2 regions of the Virgibacillus sp. 6R genome follow, and region 1 is predicted to be linked to the other one. Evidence: riboswitches for the same ligand, from Rfam matches in the RefSeq annotation. Region 1 holds a riboswitch; the other holds the start of a gene.
The links. A riboswitch is a leader RNA that binds a small molecule or an ion and turns the genes downstream of it on or off. The one in region 1 is predicted to bind lysine.
Positions count from the first base shown of each region.

Region 2: another riboswitch for lysine. It lies ahead of dapA (4-hydroxy-tetrahydrodipicolinate synthase); the one in region 1 lies ahead of BKP57_RS03310 (Na+/H+ antiporter NhaC family protein).

Region 1 covers NZ_CP017762.1:688,270-700,879, reverse strand. Annotated here, with positions in the region: gene BKP57_RS03325 (sulfite exporter TauE/SafE family protein) at 1-617, shown strand, start outside; gene BKP57_RS03320 (bifunctional metallophosphatase/5'-nucleotidase) at 632-2,023, shown strand; gene yunB (sporulation protein YunB) at 2,230-3,003, shown strand; lysine riboswitch at 3,051-3,229, shown strand; gene BKP57_RS03310 (Na+/H+ antiporter NhaC family protein) at 3,385-4,944, shown strand; gene BKP57_RS03305 (hypothetical protein) at 5,980-6,447, shown strand; gene BKP57_RS03300 (sodium-dependent transporter) at 7,082-8,614, shown strand; gene BKP57_RS21885 (methionine/alanine import family NSS transporter small subunit) at 8,616-8,720, shown strand; gene BKP57_RS03290 (M23 family metallopeptidase) at 8,777-9,736, opposite strand; gene BKP57_RS03285 (YhcN/YlaJ family sporulation lipoprotein) at 9,978-10,517, opposite strand; gene BKP57_RS03280 (YutD family protein) at 10,670-10,954, shown strand; gene BKP57_RS03275 (hypothetical protein) at 10,967-11,221, opposite strand; gene BKP57_RS03270 (SAV0927 family protein) at 11,327-11,596, opposite strand; gene BKP57_RS03265 (DUF86 domain-containing protein) at 11,706-12,152, shown strand; gene BKP57_RS03260 (TIGR01457 family HAD-type hydrolase) at 12,500-12,610, shown strand, end outside.
Region 2 covers NZ_CP017762.1:3,697,855-3,710,464, forward strand. Annotated here, with positions in the region: gene BKP57_RS16800 (long-chain fatty acid--CoA ligase) at 1-768, shown strand, start outside; gene BKP57_RS16805 (hypothetical protein) at 1,036-1,521, opposite strand; gene BKP57_RS16810 (DUF3100 domain-containing protein) at 1,518-2,309, opposite strand; gene BKP57_RS16815 (M20/M25/M40 family metallo-hydrolase) at 2,324-3,604, opposite strand; gene BKP57_RS16820 (phosphotransferase) at 4,427-4,795, shown strand; gene BKP57_RS16825 (2,3-butanediol dehydrogenase) at 5,133-6,182, opposite strand; gene dapA (4-hydroxy-tetrahydrodipicolinate synthase) at 6,712-7,608, opposite strand; lysine riboswitch at 7,723-7,902, opposite strand; gene BKP57_RS16840 (CueP family metal-binding protein) at 8,810-9,349, opposite strand; gene BKP57_RS16845 (lactonase family protein) at 9,839-10,876, shown strand; gene BKP57_RS16850 (BglG family transcription antiterminator) at 11,767-12,610, shown strand, end outside.

The DNA.
Region 1 (12,610 bases):
CTTATGTGAAAACGAAACGGATTGATTATAAAGTAGGTTTATGGCTTATATCAGGTAGCATTCCTGGTAGTATTCTTGGGTCATGGCTCAACCAGTTTATGGATACAGAACCGTTTTTACTTTATTTTGGTCTGGTAATGATTGGTGTATCTGGGTTGTTTTTTGTAAAACGAAAAGTAACAGCAACTCGAGTTAAACCACAAAATAATCGCGTTCGTACCTTTGATATCGATGGAACAACATATCATTACCAATTTTCTCTCTGGATTGCAATCCTGCTATCTTTATCTGTAGGGGTGTTATCAGGTTTATTTGGTATTGGTGGTGGATCGATTATGGTTCCAGCTATGATTCTTATATTTGGTATACCCGCACATGTGGCAACAGCGACATCCATGTTTATGATTTTATTTATAAGTCTAATTGGAGCGGGGACACATATTGTATTGGGACATCTAGAGTGGATGTATGCGTTATTCTTTATCCCGGGAGCCTGGATCGGTGGAAAATTAGGTGCTATGATCAATCAACGTTTATCTGGAAAAGCACTTGAATGGATTTTAAGAATCGTATTAATTATAATTGGTATTCGAATGATTTTTCAAGGGCTAGCATAAGGAGTATTTTTTAAATGGAAGAACAAATCTATTTTTATTATACGAATGATTTACATAGTAATTTCGATAACTGGTCTCAAGTTTCTTACTTTTTAAAGCAGGCAAAACATCGCTGTCAAGCTGCAGGTGACTCTTGCTGGACAGTAGATATTGGCGATCATATGGATAGAGTACATCCAATAGCAGAGGCTTTTAAGGGGAAAGCAAATGTTGCTTTACTGAATGAAGCTGGTTACGATATAGCTACCATTGGTAACAACGAAGGCATTACTATTTCCCATGATGAACTTGTTGCATTATATGAGGAGGCAAGATTTACAATAGTTTGCGCTAATTTGCATTCAAAGGAAGGCGAAGCCCCCGATTGGTTACAGTCCTATACGTTAGTTACTTCTGAACACGGAGTTAAAATTGCCGTAGTTGGTCTTACGGCACCGTTTAATGCGTATTATGAGCTGCTTGGCTGGTATGCTTCTCCTCCTTATGAGCAGTTGGAGAAAATATTAGGTACTATCAAACGCCAAGCAGATGTAATTATATTACTGTCTCACTTAGGATATAGTGAAGATTGTGAAATAGCCCGTCGCTTTCCTGGTATTGATGTAATTATCGGTGGACATACCCATCATTTGTTACGAAATGGTGAGCTTGTGAACCATACACTTTTGTCCGCTGCTGGAAAACATTGTCATTATATCGGAGAAGTAATCTTAACATGGGATCATAACCAAGGCAGATTAAAACAAAAGCAAGCATATGCCACTAATATTACGCATCTGCCAAAGGATTTGGATACAGAGAAATTGCTTACAGCTTATCAAGAACGTGCTGAACGCATATTGGCTAAGCCGGTTGCACAATTATCCTCTCCTTTAGAAGTTAATTGGCGTAAAGTGACTCCTATTTTACAAGCTTTAACAGATGCACTCAAGCGACAAACAAATGCGGACTGTGCGATGTTAAATGCGGGGGTGTTGTTGGAAAGCTTGCCTGAAGGAACAGTTACGTACGGTGATATTCATCGTATTTGTCCACATCCAATTAATACTTGTGTCGTGGAATTAACAGGTAGTGAGTTGTTAGAAGCTATTCGTTCTTCGTTGACAGAGGAATTTATCGAATTTGAGTTAAAAGGCTTTGGATTTCGTGGGAAAATGATTGGTAGAATGGCTTTTTCCGGGTTAACACTGCAAATGGAGGAATTAAAAGACAGAGCTCTATTTGTGAAACAAGCATTTCAAAATGATGGAATTCCTTTACAACCAGATCGTATTTATACGTTAGCTACTGCTGATACATTTACCTTTGGCAGATTAATCCCTGAAATTGCTCGCTCTGAGGTTAAAAACTATTATTTACCGGAATTTCTACGAGACATATTGGCACAAACATTACAAAGCATGTAATGGCGATGAATGTAAATCCATTCATGATAAAGGATTATTAGCAATTGTAAATCCATGGAGAGAAATGGAATCACTATTTTATTTCGTAGCTTACGACGTAATGAAGCTCACAAAGAAAGTGAATATGTTGGTAGGATTAGTTAGGAGAGAATTTTTATTCTAATCCTCCCAGAGCAATCATAGACTTGCTTTGAGGGGGCTTTTTTATGAGAAAACGACCAGGACGTAGAATACGAACAGATTCTCCGATGAAAATAATCTTACTGATGACCTCAGTTGCTTTTGTCATTTTGACCTCCCTTAGTATTTTAATTGTTGACAAAGGAATCACCCCTCCTTTAATGGATATAGCCAATCAAAAAACGAGAGAGTTTGCGACACGTACCATTAATGAAGCAGTGAAGTCAACAGAAAATATTAGCTTTGACGACTTAATGGAAGTAAGCTCAGAAAACAATGTATCTATTGTGGGTTGGAAATCAGCAGCAGTGAATCGGGCGCTTCGTGCGGCTACAAAACGAGCCGAATATTTTCTATATGGAATGAATAAAGGTGAGACATTAGATACAGATGACCCGGAAATGCCACCACAGGATTATGGGGATACGGCGGATGAATTGGCAGACAAGGATCCTACTGTAGTTGAAATTCCCATTGGTCAGGCTACAGGAAGTACCATTTTAGCAAATCTTGGCCCAAAAATACCAGTCCATTTTGAAATTGTTGGCAGCATTCAATCAGATGTGGAATATATTATGAAAGATTTTGGAATCAATGCCGCACTGATTGAAATATATATACCGGTCACTGTAAATGCGCAAATCGTTGTCCCTTTTAGTACTGAATCTGCTGAAATTAGTACGAAAGTCTATGTAGATTCTCGCGTTATTATGGGAGATGTACCACAATTCTATGGAGGCGATGGTGAAAGCGCGCCAAATATTTCGATTCCCAAGGATGACTTGAATCAGAACAATTAATTTGCTATAATGATTTTTATAAATAGAATATTTCAACCTTATCAGATCGGTGAGGTAGAGGTGCAGTATATAAGAGTAGTCTGTTGGAGGATGACAACAATGAAAGCAGATGAAAGGATGTATTGCCGAAGCATAATAAGTGTCAAGCTTATTATCGCTGGTATGCTTTTGAATAGGAGGTATACTGTCATGCAGCAAGCAACATGCATGGAGAACTACTGATCGAAATGGAGGATAACGTATATTGCAAAGACAATGGTAGGTTATTTTCTATCGTTGTCTTTTTCTATGTGAACGGACGATACTTCCGTTCACTTATCCTATTTTCCATCAACAGTATGTTTCCTTGCTCGATTGCAATTTAAAGTGGAGGTAAACGGAATGGAAGGAACAATTTTTTCACTTATTCCAGCTGTTTTAATGCTGGTGCTCGTCCTCTTAACGAGAAATGTCTTACTATCTTTAGGAACAGGAATTATAGTGGGAGCTCTGCTCATCCACGATTTCTCAATTTTAGATTCGCTTAAAGAAATCTGGATGCAGTTTTATACCCTTTTCGTATCATCTGATGGCGCAATAAATACAGGGAATGTTCTATTGCTGACGTTTTTACTGTTATTAGGAGTAATGACTGCTTTTCTACAGGCTTCTGGAGGGAGTCAAGCATTTGGCGAGTGGATGATTAAAAAAGTAAAAACGCGCTCAGGTGCACAAGCAATGAGTGCAGTGTTAGGATTAATTATTTTTATTGATGATTATTTTAATAGCTTAGCTGTTGGCCAAATTGCTCGTCCATTAACAGACCGCCATAAAATTTCCCGAGCTAAACTGGCTTATATTATTGATTCAACGTCTGCTCCAGTAACGGTAATTTCACCTATTTCCAGCTGGGGAGCTTATATTATCGGCATTATGGGCGGGTTGTTTGCTGCAAATGGAATTACAACATTGGAGCCATTAGAAGCTTTCATCAAAATGATCCCCTACAATTTATATGCCATCGCAGCGGTCATATCTGTTTTTTTAGTTGCTTATTTAAAAGCAGATATTGGTCCAATGCGAAAGCATGAAATACGAGCCATGCAGACTGGGGAGCTAATTGATCCAAAACAGGATAAAGTACCTGGGGATTTAAGCGATACATTCACACCACATCAGGGAGGTAAGATATACCATTTACTGGTGCCAATTGGAGTCCTTATTGTTGCTACAGTATCTTCTATGGTGATTACAGGAGCGATGGCGACAGAAGAAAATGTTAATATACTTACCATTTTTGCGAATACAAATGTAAACTTATCCTTATTTGCCGGTGGGATTATAGCGGTATTAACCTCATACTTGTTTCACATGGGTCAACGAAAGCCGAGAAACTCCAGTTTGAAAATTGTTTTTGAAGGTGCAAAGACGATGATGCCAGCCATTTACATTTTGTTGTTAGCTTGGATGATTGGTTCTATTATTGGAGTATTGGAAACAGGAGAATATTTAGCAGGTATTGTAAGTGATTTGTCGCTAAATCCTGCTTTTCTGCCATTTTTGTTCTTTATTATTGCTGGTTTTATGGCGCTTGCAACGGGAACATCATGGGGAACGTTTGGAATTATGTTACCAATTGCAGCAGAAGTATCAACGATTACGGATATGGAAATGTTGATTCCGTCTATGGCAGCGGTATTAGCTGGATCTGTTTTCGGCGATCATTGTACCCCGATATCCGATACAACCATTTTATCAGCTACCGGAGCAGGAGCAAATCATATTGATCACGTCATGACTCAGCTTCCATACGCATTTATTTCTGCATTTGCTGCTTCCATTGGATACATTCTAGTTGGTTTTACAAATCAAGTGATTCTACCATTGGCTGTATCTCTGTCCATCATTATCGCATTTACTACCATTATTCATTTTATGAAAAACACAAGGACAGAAGAATAAGTAAGAAGTACCCAAAGGGACTGGGACATAAGCAAATGCTATATAGCAAAAGCCGAACAATCCATTTATAATTGTTCGGCTTATTTGCATTAAAAAATTTTTATCACCGTTATGTCAAAATACTTCGCTTTCGTCAGCTTCCTCGGAAAGCAAAAACCGCTTTCCTGTGGGATTTTCAGCTCGCGCTGTTCCCGCAGGAGTCTACATATTTTGACTACGCTAAAACTTGCGTATACACAATTGGCGATTTATTGTTCGTTTTTTTAATCAGATAAGAAACGATAAAATTAGATGCTTGGGGATAACGAAATCACCGAATCGCTACGTCCGGCGCATGAGCCCAGCAACGATGCGACTTTAGAAATGCGCCCTACGACAAGTCCTCATCGGTTCGTCGCTAAGAGGAAAGCCGACTAAAAACGGGTTTGCCGCCCAGACGTCGGCATACCCCTGTTTTAGTGGCATGATTCCTAAATCTTTAGTTGATTCGTTCCATTCGCTACGTTGCTAAACGGGCGCCCCGCGCCTTTGTTCCACTATAGGAACACGTATTACTCCGTTCAATCTTACTCCTTCGTTTATTTATTTTTAATTATATAAAATTTTACCCTTCATATATTTATTGTATCACAATAATTATCCTACTCAAAAATAACAATGTCACGAAAACATCCATAATTTTCAAAGCTAGTCACCGCAAATAAATAATGTCATTCCAATCAAATACTTTATCTGTAATTCCTAACTATTGGGCAGGAGTTAGTTTTTTTCTATCACCCATAGTTATCGGCAAACAGAAATAATCGTAGGTTCGTAAAATAGTGAAAGCATGTGGAGCATATTTCGGACTAAAGTCCGCGGTTACCATCATTTCTGGATGATACGATAAGTCTTTCGAGAATAGAACTTATAAAATTCACTTGACATTTCTCTGTTCTGTGTGGAATACTTTTCCTGTAAAGGATATATTATCCTAATAAAGAAAGCGGATTAAACAATTAATTCTAATTATTAAAAATATAGAGGATGGTTAACATGTTTACTAAAACCGAAAATTTTATTGGTATGACTGTTGCTATTATAATGTCCCTTGTGATAGTTACTTTTATTGCCTCTGTTTTTATTTTCATTACATATGGAGTTGTGTATTTATTATCATATTTACCTTTTGTTGATTTTCATTACTATTCTAGCTTCTGGTTAAATGTATGGTATTTCTTCGGCTTTTTAATCTTAAATATTTTTATGCTTTTTTTAAGTGAAATGGTAACTTTTATAGATAGGAAAGATAAAAAAATAAGGTCATTAGATGATTTAGGACCATCTAACTTGATTGAATGGATTAAATTTCTCATTGTTTTTGTTATTTACATGAATGTTTTTAGTCTTATATCTGAAAGGCTTGAAGCTACTATAATTGGATCAACATTAATCGCTGTTTTTACAGTTTTAATTTTTTGGTTCATAGGTAAAGCTATAGATAACTTCGTTGATAAAAAATGAATTTAACACACTAGTATGCTCCCTTTAAAGTAGCCAGGTTTAAAAATAAAACTTGCTACTTCGAAGGGAGTTAATTTTATGTCCAAAAAAGGTCATACTAGTGAATTTACACAAATGGTATTAGATGGATATGAAAATAAAGGATATAGCTTTAGATGTATTTATAAACGTATGCGTACATCACACGACTCTTATGAATTAGAAGGAAATCGTAAACAAATATGAAGGGAAGGTTTCATAAGAACCTCTTCTAATAAAGCCTATTCAAAGGAAATAAAGGCTGTAGATAGCATATGTGCTTATTATATCAGACTTTTCTTATATGCGTGTAAACAAATTTAAAAGTTTTGGCTAAAAATAATGAAAATAAAAGCACCGCTTTTGGTAAGCTCTATTCGATTATCATTATTCTCTACTTTGATTTTGACAGAGTGAAATGGTTAGAAAACGAGAATGCGGTTGTTTAGAAGGGATATATGACACGAAGTTACGCCATAGATAATGCAATGAAAATATTTTTTGACATATGCATCAAGTACCGTTATAATACAAACATAAATATCTGAAAAAACTAAACTTTTGGAACATTCCTCATTCCCGACTGATAGGATGAGGAAGAAAGGAGGAGGAAAATATGGCATTACGTTCTCAATGGGGAACAAGAGCAGGTTTTATTATGGCTGCGATTGGTTCAGCTGTTGGATTAGGCAATATTTGGCGTTTTCCAGCTGTAGCATATGAAAATGGTGGCGGAGCGTTCTTTATTCCTTATCTGTTTGCATTGCTAACAGCAGGTATTCCCATCCTGATTATGGAATTTACTATGGGGCATAAATACCGGGGGTCCGCGCCTCTAACGTATCGAAAAATGAACAAAAAAACTGAATTCATTGGCTGGTGGGCTGTTCTTGTAGCATTTGTTATTTCTACCTATTATTCTGTCATTATTGCCTGGGCAATAGCTTATGCATATTTTTCCATTGACTTGGCCTGGGGGGCTAATACGGAAACATTTTTGTTTAACGATTATTTAAAAATGGTTGATCCTGGTCAGGTGGGCAACTTGGTTCCTGGAGTTCTCATACCACTGATTTTAGTCTGGTTTGTCGTCTTATTTATTTTATTCCGAGGTGTGAGGAAGGGAATTGAAATTGCTAATCGCATTTTTATTCCAGCATTAGCTATTATATTTCTAATTATTGTTATTCGTGCTGTAACATTAGATGGAGCTATCCAAGGGTTACAAGCCTTTTTTGAGCCGGATTTTAGCAGTATCTTTTCTGGCGAAGTATGGGTGGCTGCCTACGGGCAAATATTTTTTAGTTTATCCATTGCATTTGGGATTATGATTACGTATTCTAGTTATTTATCAGAAAAATCAGATATCACAAACAACGCCTTTATTACTGGATTTGGGAATTCAAGTTTTGAATTACTTGCTGGTATAGGAGTCTTCTCTGTGCTTGGTTTTATGGCTACGCAATCAGGCGTAGCAGTAGATGAAGTTGTTTCTGATGGCGTAGGTTTGGCTTTTGTTGTATTTCCTGCGATTATTAATGAATTTCCAGGCTTAAATGGTCTATTTGGTTTCTTGTTCTTTGCATCCTTAGTTTTAGCAGGTTTAACCTCATTAATGTCGCTTACGGAAACGTATGTTGCGGGAATTTCCGATAAATTTAATATTTCTCGTAGGAAAGCGGTTATGTTTGGTGGAGGCTTAGCTGCAGTTATTTCGCTTATTTACGCAACGCAAGGTGGCTTATCTTTTCTGGATACAGTTGATTATTTTATTAACCAGTTTGGAGTTGCATTACTAGGTTTAGTCGAAGTTGCCTTGATTACTTGGGTGCTTCGTCAAGTTAAAAATTTAAAAAATCATGCAGATGAAATATCCGATATTAAGCTTGGCTGGTGGTTCCCAGTAAGCTTAAATGTGATTACACCACTAGTGTTAGGGTATATGATGTTTGATTTATTACGTTTGAATTTATTGAAATTATTTGACACACCGACTGGAAATTATGCTGGCTATTCAGACACGTTTATTTTATTTGCCGGCTGGTCAGTTGCTGGTGTAGCACTTATAGTAGGTATCGTTATGGCTGCTACAAAGTGGCGCTCTAAAGAGGCAGATAGCGGTTATTCCGATCAAAAGGAGGCTAAATAACATGACTGCAAGTGCTATTTTTGTAATGATTTTAGGCATGGTGATTATTTGGGGTGGACTCACAGCAAGTATTACTTATGCTGTGAGAAAGTCACGACAAAAATAAATTTTGCAACAGCACAAAGCCAGTTTGCTTTGTGCTGTTGCAATTTTAATTCACCACTAATCTTTTTGCTTGGCCATTCGTTCCCATTTTTTTAAATAAGGATATGGATCAAAAGACCATTCGCTATATCCATTATCTTTATACATTCCATAGTGGAGATGTGGGGGGAATTTTCCTGATGTGCCAGGGGGACCATAACCAGTCGAGCCCACTCCGCCGAGTACATCTCCTGGCTTCACTACTTTTCCTACTTCGATATCATCCTCGTATCCACTCATATGCCCATAATAATGATAAATATTGTATATATCTCGAATTCCGATTCGCCAGCCACCGTATAAATTCCACCCCATCATTTCAACAACCCCATAGGTTGTCGACTTAACAGGAGTGCCATAATCGGCAAAAATATCGGTCCCTTCATGAATTCGTAATCCACCAAAGCCTCTGCGATCTCCCCAAGTGCTTCGGTAGCTATAGTTATAGGAAGTAGATACAGGAAAATCTCGATCCACTAATTGAATGCCTTGGAATTTTTTGAAAACCTTAGCTGTATTCATGATCGTTTGAACCGTTAAATCCCGATTGTAATAATTCCATAATGCGATTTTAATATCATCCTTTGTTTGTCCATACGTAAGGATATAGTTTCCCATCGTATATAGGATATCTTCAGCATTACTTGGATCTGCTTTTTGATCCCCGTTGCCATCTTTTCCATAGCCATTAAAGAAATCAATTAACCGCTCATCCGTAATCATGGCTGCATTTCCAAGTCCAAACCAAGCTTCAGTAGGTATTTCAATGGAAATAACTTGCTCATCATTCGTATTCTGTTTCGCATTTCGTTCATAATTGTCGATGGCAGCATAGTAGTACCAAGGTATTTGCGTGATTGCTTCTGTTTTTTTAAACAAGGCCATTCTTTTTTCATATATAGAATCGTCACTAGCTTTTACAACTGTAGGAGCAATCACAAGAAAAAGTGTACATATAAAAACTGTTATTGTAATCATACGTTTGACATGCAATTTGTTTCACCCTTTATTTTCCATTTCTATACATTAACTTATTATTTGTTGTGTTTAACTTTTCCATATGTGCTTTTTAATATGCAAGGTAATGGATAAGTTCAAGCAATTATTTAGTGTATATAAGTTTTAAAGGAATGGAAAACAGATGGGGAAAGCGAATTCAAAATAATAATCTGTTAAAAACAAGGACAAACGAAAAATTACGCTTGTCCTTCCATACGAGTTATTTTGATTCTTCCATTTGTTGAATGATTTTTTCAATTGTATTATCGTAGTCGCCCTCTGTAGTCGTCGAATTATGCAAGCTTTGGATATCATCAATAAGGTTCGTGTTATCGGTGGCATAGATATCAAAATAGCTAGGCATAATGGATGCGGCAGTCTTTTCTGCTATTTGGGTTGCTTTTTCTTTATCGGTATCGTTTGATTTCTCATAAGCAATCAGCACTTCTTCATCCGTAACCAATGTAGCCACTTCTTCGAAAGCGTCTGCTCTTAACATCGTTCGCGTAATCATATCTGCCATTCTTGTACGATCCATTCGCATAGAGCGTTGATCTTCGGTGTCATTATTAATTTGTTCTTTTGAATAACGAACATAGCCTAGTCTGTTATCCAATTCCTCATCAGCGGGAGCTTGTAATTCGTTATTTGGATCAAGTTGATTTTGAATACGGTCTCTTTCATTTGTAGCGGTGTCATTATCCATGCAACCGGTAGCTAAAAAGATTGCAGCAAAACCAATTGGAACTATCTTCTTCATTGGAATAATTTCCCTCCATTCTATAACCGATTTCCTCATTCAAGGATCATCATTAGTTTGTTTACTCCATTAGAAAACATACTGTATTTTTCTGGAGCCTTTTGAGAAAAGGTGTTAAACTGAGAAGATAAAGTATCGTGGGGGGAACACGTATGATTGAACTTTTTGGAAAAATGTATGAACTGGTTGAAGATCATAAAGGTGGATTTCAGGAAAGTGTTGTAAAGGAAAGATATTCCGACATTCTAGCTAAGTATGATTATATTGTTGGTGATTGGGGATATGATCAATTACGGTTAAAGGGTTTTTATGATAATAAGCATGTGAAAGTTCCAGTCGATGCGAAAATTAATGCTCTAGAGGATTATTTATATGAATACTGTAATTTTGGTTGTGCTTATTTCGTATTAAGAAAATTGACTGCAAAAGAGCAGTAGCCAAGGTGCATTCTACTGCTCTTTTTCGTCATGGATAATATGAGAACCCTGTATCCTTCTAGGAACATCTTGATGTTGTTCACGGTCTGGATAAACAAAGGCGCTATCTCGGTGCTGCCCTTTTTCCCAAGGAGTGGATTTACCTTCAACTGGTTTAGCCTCATTCACAGGCGACCCAAAAGCTCCCTCCGGAAATTCTTCAGGTATTAATCGATCATGCGAATGCTTTACATTTGAAAAATCACTATAGTCTTTCTTCTTCTTCATGCTTCCTTTCACCTTCCTTATTGTAAAACAAGCGATACATTATTAATGTATCCCATATTTAAAGCTTTACGTTTAACAATTAAAGGGAAAAGCATGCTAAAAGGATTAAAGATTATTCTGTAGGAAGTGGCGAATTTCGTCAGCTTCCATATTCGCTTCCTTGAAAGTGTGTTCAATAACACCTTTATCCTGCAAATCTTCTTTTCCAATGGATAAGCAACGGTTTTTGCGTAGGTTTATAATCAGCTTTTTATTTGCATCCTCATGATCATCTAAAATGGCTAAATCATATCGTTGTAACTGCCCCATAAAACTGACATAACGTACGTCTTTTCTTACTGTTTCATCATTAATCACATCATATTTTTTGCCCATTATATCCCCCATTTTGAAAAGTGTTATTTTCCCAACTATATCATGTTTTGCTTCATAATCCTACAGAATATGATATGATAATGGTAATTCCTTGTTGGAGGGGTGACCGATGTATTTTGTTGATCGAAAAAAGCTAGAGGCGACATTGCATTATATGGATAAATTAATTCATATATTGGAATTGGACCGTCCTAACTCAATAAAAGAAAAACTATGTTTGGAACGAGCTGTACACGTATTCATCGAATCTACACTTGATGTTGGCAATATGATGATTGATGGATTTATTATGCGCGATCCAGGAAGCTATCATGATATCATTGACATTTTACTGGATGAAAAAGTACTCCCGCCTGAAAAGGAGAATGCGTATAAAGAACTGATCACATTGAGGCGAATGTTGATTTCAGATTATGCAAATGTGGATCATGATAAGATAATGCAAACCATACAAACATATCTCGATGATTATAAACAGTTTTCAACCTATATACGCAATTATCTCACTGAGGAACATCAGCAAGTTACACATGCGTTTACTAACGGCTCACAATAAAGCAAGTATTCAATCAGTAGGATTTTTCGTTGAGCCTCCTGAAATAGTAGATCAAAGGGTAAGAGCGCAGCATAACGTCCTTTTAAAACACTTTTTCTGCGTGTGAGGTGTCACTTTCCAAGTTTTTCTGCCTTTGAAAAAGAGGAAACATTTTTTCTCCGTGTCACAACTTGGTAAACGACAGCTTATAAGCCCAACGAATTGGGAATTTGAGTGCCGTCATCTCCTGTCTAAATTTTGGAAGCGGATAGTGTGGCACCTTACATTTGGAATAAACATAACTATACCGTGTAAACAGCTGATAGCAGCTGTTTATTTGGTGTTTAAAATAGGAGAGTGGAACAACGATGACAAAAGCATATCAAGGTTATTTAATCGATTTAGATGGGACGATGTATCAAGGGAATGAACCTATTCCTTATGCTTCTGATTTTATACAGACATTGCATCATAAACAA
Region 2 (12,610 bases), 1.7 Mb from region 1:
CTCGATAGTTTGCGAGGAATACTATGTGGCGGCGCTGCAGCGCCAAAGGGAATGATCCAGGCGTTCGAAAGTAAATATGGCATTCCGTTTTTTCACGCCTACGGAATGACTGAAACAACACCGTTAGCTTTGTTTTCCCGGTTAAAGAGTTACCAAAAACAACTTCCTGAAGCAGAGCGATTAGAGGTGAAATCAAAGCAAGGAATGGCAGTTCCTGGTGTTGAAATTAAAGCAGTAAATGAAAATGGAAACATTAAAAACGATGGGGAGGAAATGGGAGAGCTGTTAATACGAGGTCCTTGGATTGCAGATTCCTACTATAAAGATGAACGAAGTGAAGGATCATTTAGAGATGGATGGTTATACACAGGAGATGTTGTAACTATTGACGAGGAAGGTTTTGTAAAGATTGTGGATCGAACAAAAGATTTAATCAAAAGTGGCGGTGAGTGGATTTCATCTGTCGATTTGGAAAATGCATTAATGGCTCATGAAGCAGTATACGAGGCTGCCGTTGTGTCTGTTCCTCATGTTAAATGGCAAGAACGTCCTGTTGCCTGTGTGGTGCTTAAGGAAGAATATAAAGCGATAGTGAAGCAGGAAGATATATGTAAATTTTTGCAACCGCAATTTGCCAAATGGTGGTTACCGGATACTATTTTATTTATGGATGAGCTGCCAAAAACATCTGTGGGGAAATTTTTAAAAACAGCGTTGCGGGAGGAAGTTAAAAAACAGTTAGCAACAAAAGGGAATGAGGGAAAGTAAGCTACTAAACTATTGAAGTGGGAATAGTGTTGATGCTAGATCAGATGTTAAAGGAATGTTGAAGCACCTAGCTTTATAATGGTTGTAAATAAAATGTTACTAGCCCCGTATTATACTCGCTAAAGTGATACGGGGTTTTTATGTCTACTAGATCAAGCCAATGGTGCTTAAATTAGCCGTAGCTTAATTCTTTTTCATTCAAAGGAAGCTGCTTCTACAAGCACCTCCCTTTGAAAATGACATTGTGAAAAATCCCCTCGTTATGAATTAATTTCCTGATAAAAACAATCCAATTTGTGCCAGTAAAGCACTGCCTGCATATGTGCCTGTAAAGACAAAGATAGCTACAATCGCAACTTTCCATGACGTGTTTCGTAAATCAACGAGACGGTTAGCTACAGAAATACCTGCAAAGGTTAATATAGGTGTTGTAATCGATAGAAAGTCAACTGCTTGGATGGCTTGCACAAAAAAATCGCATATTAAACATAAAATAAGAGAAGTAATCGATACCCAGCCCAAGATAGGAAAATCGCGAATGATTTTCACCGGGGATTTTTGCATTAAATCTGAAATTACAATTCCGATCATGGAGAAGAGCCATAATACTCCAAGTCCAACAAATGTCATGGATGTAATAGGTGTAGAGCCAGGGTTTTTCATTAATTTTATTTCCATTGTAAACAAAATTAATGCCACACTTAACAGAAGGATCAAACCGTATTTTACATATTTGTTTAGTTGTATACTCATTTGTTGTCACCTCGAACCAGTTTCTTATACATAAATGCTTGAATCGGAGCAGCCAAAAACACCATTGTGAATGTACCAAGAAAACTGGTTAGTAGTTGGCTTGCAGAGGCATATGCTAGGATCGTGCTTTCCAGCTCCGGAATTCGAGCTACTAATGTTGCAGAAGCAGCACTCATCATACTACCTGAACCAACACCTGATGCCATGGCTAGTGCTTCTACTCGTATCCCTAAATCAAGTAAGATCGGTGCAAACACACTGAAAAAGATAGCTCCAAATAATGTCCCAATTATATAAATGGATAGAACGCCTCTTCCTTCTTTGGATTCAAGTGTATATTTTTCAGAAATGTACGCAAGCTCTCCTTCACGGCCGATTCCTAATGTAGCACCAATTGCTTCACGTCGTAAGCCTAATAAAAGTGCGATTGGCAATCCAAGGAATACAGTTCCTAAATTCCCCAGCTCTTGAATGATAAATACCCAGCCAATTTGCAGGATTTCTCTAATTTGTGGAGCGACATCGGCACCGTATCTAGCCATTAACGGCAGCATAATGAAAATGAGATATTTCCCAGCAAAATGAATATTATTATCGCTGTATACTTTTTTCCAAATCCCTTTACGGAATACTTTAAGACCTAAAAACATGGTTAATAAAATGGCAAAAACTAAAGGAAGTAATCCGATAGTAAATGAGCCTATTGGTATAGCTTGAAAGCCGATAAATTCTGAAATAGTAATAATGAATAATGCAAAAACGAGTAAGTAAAGCAAATTTTTGTTCATGCGCTGCCTCATTCCTATGATAGATTCATTTTATTTTGTACAATGGAATCAATTAATTCACGATAAGCTGTATAGCTACGTTTATATAACTTTGCTTTATCGATATTTCCGTTCATTTGTTGAAGTACTTGGACTAAAAACCTTGGAAACACCTCGTAGATAAATGTTGGATCAACATCAATAAAGTCATCTCCATGAATAGTTCCAGTAAAGCCGCTATAGCCAATTTGAATGCATGGCATCATAAAGGAAAGATCTCCTATATCACCTGCAGCGCTAATGAAATTGTCATTCAACAGCTCGTCAATTTCATTGTTCTCATGAAACGCAGCTTCGACAAATGTGGATAAATACCTATCTTGTATAAATGGTAAATAACCCATCTGTGTATCTATCGTTACATTTCCCTGTAAAGCTAAGGCACTTCCCTTCGCCGCATCATCTAATTTGCTAGCTGTTTCTTTTAAATAAGCAACAGACTTGGTTCGTAAATCTGTTCCTACAATGATATGGTTTGGAACGACATTTGTAGACATATCAGATTCCATAACGATTGGATTGATTCGCACATGTTCTGATTCTTTTAATTGTTGGCGGCTTAATCCAATCGCAGTATTAAAAAGCGTTGACATATTATAAGCATTTTTAGAAGAAAATGGATCAAAACCTGCATGTGTTGCTTTGCCTTCAAAGGCATACTTCTTATATAGAAAGCCAGCTAAATCACAGTTTATTTCTATCGTCCGTTTAGAAAATTCTCCACCAATTGCATGTACGCAAATACCAACATCAATATCGTCAAATACGCCTAAGCTCATAGCCTCGGGTTTTCCACCATAATGACTGATTTGACCTTTTTTTAATAATTCAGCACGATAATTTAAATCTAAGTATTCTTCCGCAGGCACAAATACGAACGTCAGTTTATAAGCTAATTCTTTGTAGGCTTCCGTTGTAAAAAGATATTGGTACAGCGCTAGTGCAATACCTATCTGGGTATAGTGACCGCAGTTATGCGCAGCCCCTGTAAGTTCATCAGCATACATATGCGTAGGTGCATAAACAGCATCTAGTTCAGCAATAAAAGCGACATGTAAATCTTGAGCTTGTTTATTTCCTAAGCTCGTGGTAAAACCGGTGATGCTAAAATCGTCAAATTTAATGTTCGGATTTATTTGTTTTAAATAAGCCATCACTTGACTTCTTGTACGCCTTTCTTTATATCCCAGTTCAGGGTGATAATAAATATCTTCAGCAATTTGTTTGATAGTTGCATATTGTCGTTTAAATTGCATTTGGAAACCTCCCGTAGCAATAATTAATAATAATTATGTCGAAAAAACACGAATCCATCTTATCACTATGTTTAATGTTCGTCAATATCGAATGATATTCAGTGTTTTTTTAATAATGTTCGACTTTAGGTGTTTAAGTGGCAATTTTTGAAGAAAGAATGAAATAATAACTAAAATATTCTTTTGTGTATCCGTATGTAACTGGTGTGGGTTCTACTCTTCTTCACCTTTGGGATGAGAATCAGAATGTAGGTGGGAGGTAAACAACCAGTACATATTCATTGCTGTTCAACAAACCATTCGGCGATAAAGTGAAGCTCCCGTCATGGGGGCATTTATTTCCCAGGGCTAGTACGTAATAGTAAGACTTCAAGGCGGTTTACGAAAGAGGGCATTTAGGTACGTTTATCTTCGCTTAGATTTGGTATAGTAAAATTGATCCAACTTCTGAAATGGGAGTCTTACAGTATCTTAAATACGGAATAATATATTCCCAGATGATTGAAGTTTTGCTCTTTTTCAAAGAATAAGAAAGTATAAAATTTGTTGCTTTGGATAAGGGAATAACTGAATAGCCACGTCCGGCTTCAGCGCCCAGCAACGATGCGACTATAGAAATGCGCCCTACGATAAGGCCTCATCGGTTCGTCGCTAAGGGGAAGGCCGACTAAAAACGGGCTTGCCGCTCAGGCGTCGGCATACCCCAGTTTTTAGTGACATGATTCCTAAATCTTTAGTTGATTCGTTCCATTCGCTACGTTGCTGAACGGGCGCTTGCGCCTTTGTTCACAATTTAACACAGGGTTGTTTTTTGGAAAATCAATGCTATTTCAGCATGATGATTTTCATCCAGCAAATTTATTAATCCATAATCGACGATTTTCTGAAATAATAGATTTCCAAAGGATGGATTGGGGAGGTCCGACTCATGATTTACAAAAACTTGGCTCCTTTTCAAGCCGGATCAGTATTCCATTTACGAAAGGTATGGTTGATGGGTATCATCGGAATACGAAGCTTTACGAAAGCTTTTGGGAATTGTACACTTTGTACAGTGCTATGCACCTCGTGTCTGCACTTGTATGGGGAAAGAAAATGGGAATCTTTAAGCGGATGCGTTCGTATTCTATGAACGTTTTGGAAGATCATGACTTTTTCACAAAGACCGTTCCAAACTGGTATGAAAAATAGAAATATGTATTCTGCATTCTCTTCAGCTAATAGGATTGGTACCGTTGCCAGCAAAAAGTTAGAGGTAAATTAGTTTAGGATTTGTATGGTGGTGATAGCTTCTATTGCTATCAATAGGAAGCCTCTTATAAAATGAAACGGCAGTACAAAAAACAAGGTGTTGCCAATTAGTATTTTCTGGCAAGACCTTGTTCATTTTATTACAAGCGTTCGTTCAATTATCTAATAAAAGGAATACCTTTAAATTTTACGTTGTTAATATGTGTACTCTAAACAATAGCAGTTAGGTTAACCACTAAGTGCTGTTATGGTTTAAGAATCTATATACGATTATTGCTTATTTTTCGCCACTTAGCTCAATTAAGATTTTAGCTTGTGATTTGTCAGAAGATAATAATTCAAAACCTTTATCTACAATGTCATCCAGCTGAATTTGTCCAGTAATAATGGATTGTGGCTTTAATTGGCCGCCAGCCATTAAGTCGATGGTTTGCTGGAACGATGTTGGTGTATATGCAATAGAAGAAGTAACTTTTACACCTTTCTCAGTTAGTTGCATAGGATTCCATTCAATTGGTCTAGCAAAAATAGACACAATTACCATCATACCACGAGGTTTGGTAACTTCGATGGATTGTTTGAAAGTAGGCGCTACACCAGCAACCTCGAATGAAGCATTAACCCCTTCAGGAACAATATCAAAAACAGCTTTTACTGGATCTGTTTCTCCTGAGTTAATAACATGTGTTGCTCCAACTTCTTTCGCTTTTTTCAAACGTGTTTCAGATAAGTCAAGTGCGATAATTTTACTTGCTCCAGCTGCTCTTGCTGCTAAGATAGTTAATAAACCAATTGGACCAGCTCCAAATACCGCAACGGTGTCACCAAATTCTAATTCAGCTTCTTTTACAGCCTGTACTGCAACTGCAGTAGGTTCAACTAAAGCGCCGTCTTGTAAAGTTAATGGCTCTGGTAATAAGTAGACGTTGTTTTCTGGTACATTTGCAAAAGAAGTAAAACCACCATCTCTATGCAAACCTACAAAAGAAAATCCGTCGTATGGATCAAGATCTTCTGATTTATTGCCATGTGTAATCGTTGGATTGATAGCAACGCGATCACCAGGTTTAACGTTTGTTACCTTTGCACCAACTTCTTCAACAACACCAGCAAATTCATGTCCCATTATTAGTGGAGCAATACCGCCAGCTAACTCATCCTCTTTTTCTGTTGGAATAAAAACTGGACCTTCTGCGTATTCATGTAAGTCACTGCCACATAGACCAGCCCATGCAACCTTTACTTTAACTTCTGTGTCTTTTAAAGGTTTTAGTTCTCTTTCTTCTACGCGAATGTCTTTTTGTCCATACCATACTGCTGCTTTCATAATGTTGTTCTCCCCCAAAAAAAATTTTTTTACAAAACTGACTCCGCAACTATTGTACTTTAAATTTACAAATTCCGACACTTTTTTGTCTGATTTTACAATAATGTAACAAAATGTTCACAAAGTCAGTATATGGGTAGCGAAAAGAGAAATTTTTCTGAATTAGAAGGGGGGCAGTACCAGCTTGATGCAGGGAATATACTGCATTCATTTACTAAATAGAGGCTCTATGTATTTTAATTGTGACCTCGATTTCCATCTTACGAAATGAACACAGGAGGAAAGCTTGAGAGTAAAACTGCAAGTCAAAGTTTAATTTTGTTCATCAAACAATGAGTGGGAAATAATAAAATCTCTACTGCTCAAAATGCACTTTATCTTGAAGCTGAATTTTAATATGTAGTGTATGAAAAAAAGAAATGAGGCACTTTTAGAAGAGTTACCCCATTTCTTTATCCATGTAATATGGACTCCATATCTAGTCATCTACCTATAGTATAGCTGCCTTCAAGAAAATTTCGTATGCTAACTATGTTCCGTTTCCAGCCTTCAAAATACCACTAGCATGAAGCTTCTGCTTTAGCATTTCCACTTCGTTTTCCGTTAACGGCTGCATCGGCATTCGCACACCGCCAACAGCCACATCTAGTAGATTTAAGGCGCTTTTAACTGGAGCGGGACTTGGCTGAGCAAACATGGCTTTCATAATCGGGAGTAATTTTTGATGTAGTTTTGCACTAGTAGTGACGTCTCCGCTTCTAAAATGTTGTATCATGTCCCGCATTTGATTACCTACAATATGCGAAGCTACCGAAACGACCCCATCTGCTCCGATGGCAAGAGCAGGCAGTGTTAAACTGTCGTCTCCAGAATATAAGCTAAAATTGTCGGGAGTGTTGTGGATGATGGTTGTCATTTGATCCAAATCACCACTAGCTTCCTTGACTGAGACGATATTCGGTAATTGTGACAGACGAATAATAGTATCTGCCTCTATATTTGTTGCTGTTCTACCAGGTACGTTATAAAGCATAATCGGTAAACTGGTTGCACTGGCAATAGTTGAGAAATGTTGAAAAATACCTTCTTGAGACGGCTTGTTGTAGTATGGTGTAACAAGCATAATTGCGTCAACACCGGCTGTCTCCGCTTGTTTAGTCAATTCCATAGAAGCTGTTGTACTATTGGAACCTGTTCCAGCAATTACTTTTGCTCTTCCATTAGAAATTTCAACGACATGTTTAAATAAGGTAATTTTTTCTTCATTGGAGAGTGTTGGAGACTCTCCGGTCGTACCGGCAACGACTAAGCTATCTGAACCATTTTCAATTAAATAGTTTACGAGTTTTTCCACAGCACGAAAGTCAATATTTTCTTCAATGTCAAATGGAGTCACCATAGCAGTAACAACTTGGCCAAAATTCATTACTTCACACCCTTTGTTTACATGATAGTGTAGGTGGGAAGGCCACTAGATTTCTCCGCAAAAAAGCAGCAACGACGGCAAATCGCTGCTGCTTGAAACATTTATTAGCTTCATGCGTCAGATAGCCCTCCATATAGTCACCTATATGACAGTTCTGTACTTTTTCAATAGCAGAACCAGCTGTAGAAGCAATGAGTTTTCCACAACTTCGGCGAGGTCCCCTTTTCACTATTTTCTAAGGACCTCATTATCCTCTAATAGTGTACTCTTGAACATCGCGCCTCTATCCTTGTTTCAACAGAATATTGAAACAGGAATATATTCGGTTGTCTGTACTATAGCAGATTTTTACTATCTATGCAAGGGCTTCAATATTCAGTTTGGATAGTAAGGTTGAAAAGTAGCGTTATTTGCTTAGACCTTGCAAAAACGCTTGTAGGTAAAATTGCAAAGAATGTTTACAAGCTGTTATTTAAGAATAAGCAATTACTTTCGTATACTAGTACAGTGATGTTTTTAATAGACTTTGCTTTCTATTTAATCCCGTATATAAAGTGCTGTAAGACTCTCACTTTAGGAATTGGATAATCTGTGTACTGCAACAAGACTAAGTGGGAGATAACCGCACCTAAATGCCCTATTTCCTAAGCGGCCTTTTTGTCATACCATTACGGTACTAACAAGCCGTGGGGGATGAATGAAAACCCCTACTGATGGAAGATTCACTTTATATCATCATTAATTGCTTGATGGTTTAGTACTCCTATTTCCAGTAGGTACTCATTTAGAAAAAGGTAGATAAAGACGATGGGACATAACTAAAGCAGCTGATTAAAAAAACAAGAAATCGATAATTGTGTATACGCAAGTTTTAGCGTAGTCAAAATATGTAGTCTCCTGTGAGAACAGTGCGAGCTGAAGATCCCGCAGGAAAGCGGTTTTTGCTTTCCGAGGAAGCTAAGGCCGCGCCCGTAGAAGCGAAGTATTTTGACATAGCGGTGATAGAAATTTTTTAATGCAAATAAGCCAAACAATGATAAATTAATTGTTCGGCTTTTGCTATATAGTATTTGCTTATGTCCCCGCCTCTTTCTTATAGTTCAATAACTTATTGCTAAACAGTTCCAATCGTTCCAATATTATAACTGAACATAGGATCACAGTTTTTGAAAGCAATTAACTTCCCCCACCAATCTATATATTACGTTAACTGCATATTGGTGAGACAAGTTGGGTCTTCTGCGAATGTTGAAAATTCAGATTGGACTTTCTTACCATCATGCTCAATAGTTATATCATATTTTTTGTCTCTCGGAACCCACAAATCAATGAATCCATTTGCCAGCGATTTTACCTTTTTATCTACAATTACATTCCCGTCCTCATCTTCAATATATACGTCGAATTCTTTTTCTACCATTTCTCCTTGGCAGCCTGTTAGACTATGGAATGTACAAGGGTGTGTTTGATCAACAAACGGAGCGATAGATACGAAAAATTCATCTTTCGGTAGCTCGTATGTTTTTTCTTTTTCTCCAGATGTACTTACAATCAGTTCTTTGCCTGTAATAGAAGCAGAATCAGCTTCTTTTTTATCCGTGCTATAATCAGCTACTAATTGTTTAATATCAGTGTTGTTACCATTTTCTTCTACATTTTTACTTTCTGTATCATCATTACTACATGCAACTAGCGCAAATAGTAAAATTAACATCATGAATATAATTGATTTTATTTTCATTCAATTTACCTCCTTTATTAAAAAGTATATCAAATAAAGGAGTAATGAATCAATTGGCAAATTGGGGATCCAGATTGGTTGTAAATCTATCTTACACCTAATTAGAAGTAAAGCTTGCACTTTAATAGTAAAAGATAAAACCTAAGAAGTTAGTGGAAGATTTAACTGTAGTCAAATACCCGATTTGTTCATACCTTTGTGTCAGTCAATGGGCGTAATTGGAAAACCTAACTTATTTAAGATTTATTTTATAAAAGAATAATAGGAATCGTTCATAAAATGGAGCCGGCAACTTACTTAACTCCCTCGTATTTGATATAGTTTGCTATAATTGTCCTACGTAGAACTTAGCCTGTTTCACTAACAAGTTAAGACGAAGAAAAACGAGCTCAGACATGACATATAGTTTTCCTGGTTTCGTGTTTTACTTTTTATAGATTTACGCTTAGACTTTAGGTATATATATCTTTTAAAAAGGAAGGTATCACCATGACAATTAATTATGTTGGCTATGCAGGAACATACACTCGGAAAACAAGCAAGGGGGTCTACCGTTTTGAATTAGATCCACAATCACAAAAATTAACTGCAGTGGAAGTTGCTGCAGAAGTAGGGAGTCCTACTTATGTAACCATAAGTGATGATAAGCGTTATTTGTTCTCCATTGCACAAGATGGGGAATCCGGTGGAGTACAAGCGTATAAAATTGATCCTAAAACAGGAAAGTTAACGAAGTTAGATGAACAACTAACGGAAGGGAAGTCTCCTTGTCATTTGTCTTTTTATAAAGGTAAGTTAGTAACTGGAAATTATCATAAAGGAGAGGTGGGGCTATACTCTTTTACAGCTGAGGAAACATTAGTAGCTGAATCGTTTATCCAACATTCCGGTAGTGGTCCACATGAGCGTCAAGAAAAGTCACATGTCCATTTCGCCGGATTTACGCCGGAGCGTAACTATGTGGTCGTTTGTGATTTAGGGACGGATGAACTGGTAACCTACCGAATCGCAGGCAATCAACTTGAGCGTCATCAAACGCTAACGTTAAAACTAGGAAGTGGTCCACGTCATATTGTATTTCATCCAAATGGAAAAACAGCATATTTACTTACGGAATTAAGCTCTGAAGTCATTGTTATAGACTATCATGCGGAAACAGGAAGCTTCACTGAAAAGCAGACCATTCTAGCGAAACCAGCAGATTTTACAGATACGAACGATGCTAGTGCAATTCATATATCTTCAGATGGAAAGTTTGTTTACACTGGAAATCGAGGACATAATAGCATTGCGCTATTTGAGGTTGATCCTAAAACCGATAAGCTAACCTTTGTAGAGTTTACGTCTACAGGTGGGGAATGGCCGCGTGATTTTGTGTTAGATCCTAGTGAGTCATTTATTGTTGCTTCTAATCAGCACAGTGGTAATTTAGTTTTATTTGCACGTGATCAGCAGACTGGAAAGTTAACACAATTGGACTCTGTCGTAGAAGTTCCAGAAGTAGTTTGTGTGAAATTTTTAAATTAATATTGATATAACTAGTGTAACTGAAGTTTAGACCTTAACATCAGTTTAAAACGGCAAGCTTATTATCACCAAAGATTATAAGCTTGCTTTTTGTGTTTAACTATTCAGCAGCTAATTGATTAAATGTTGCAGAGCCTTTTGGTTAACGCATAACCAATTCAGATAAGTTATGTATTGCTTTGGACTGATGCAAACAAAATTTTCCCATCAGAAAATAGTCATGTTACCTATATCGGGAGCCATTTTATCATATTTCGCTTCTTTTATCTGAAAAAGGTTAAACTTGGTCATATTCCTGAGTTTTCAGCAAGACTGAATTGAGTTCACGACTAAATGTCAGAGTTTCCAGCGAGGTTGCACGAAGTTCACAGAGAAATCGTCGATGTTCACTATTTTATCTCGCATTAACTGGCAATAGGAGCTACCCTTCCATGCTGCGAGGTAAGCTAGGCGGGGCCGACTACAAGTCGAATGTCGGTTTTATTTATCCCGCATATAAGGTGCTGTAAGAATTTGGATAATCTGTACTGCGATAAGAATAAGTTGGAGATAACAGCACCTAAATGCTTATTTCGTAAGCGGCCTTGAGGTCATACCATTACGGTACTAACGATCAGTAGGGGATGAATGAAAAACCCTACTATAGAAGTCTCACTTTATCTAATCATCCGTGAGAATTGAAAAAACCGGTGATGAAGGGTTCACTTTATTGCCTTCATGAGTCTTTTGGAACAGTTTGTGCAGATTTTTTTGCTTTTCGAGATTAATGCCTTGTCCGTCCAATTGTTGCACAAACTTCTGTGATGAATTTGGTCTTATGTGAATAAAGATGTTTGCTTATAATTAAATTAAGACATACTACTACTTCCTTAGATGGCAGGTGGAAAATCATGAATCAACGTAGTATGGCAATATTAAAAATGTTAGTCGAGCAAGACGGTTATCTTTCCAGTACGCAGCTTTCGAAAGCATTTCGTGTTTCGAGAAGATCGATTTACAATGACATAGGCAGGATTAATGACTGGCTTAAGGAGCAAGGCTTAGATAGTGTGAAACAAGTTAGGACAGAAGGTTTCTACTTGGATGAAAGTACAAAACAAACATTGAAAAAGACTTATGTACTTGTCCAAGATCATTATTATGAATATACAAAAGAAGAACGCAGAGCGTGGACTTTCTTGCATATCGCATGTAGTTCAAAGCCTTACTTTCTTGAAGATTTACAAAATTTTTTTCAAGTAAGCAGAAATACTGTACTGGAAGATATAAAAACGATAAAAAAAGAAATAGAGTTTGATCAATTAGAAATGTATGCCGATAGAAAGAAAGGGTACCATATACTAGGAAAAGAAATGGATGTTAGAAAAACAATTACCCAGTATCTTTCTATTGTCACGCCAACGGATAATTGGTACAGCTTGTTAGATCAGCCGCATGTAAATGGAGCAGATCTGCCACAAACGTATTCGATATTCGATGTGAAAGCACTTCATCACATCCATCATCTTCTGGCTGAATATGAGAAGCAATTTAATATTGAAATTATTGATGATGTGTTAAACAGTTTAGTACTTTGGTTTCATTGCTTTATTAAACGAATGGAGCAAGGAGCTACTGTACAAGTGGACCCCATCGAGAAGGAAATAATAGAAACAACGGAAATATATTTAGGAGTAAAAAGATTATGCCAGCATTTGTTTGCAAACATTACAAACGCAGTTGATAAAAAAGAAG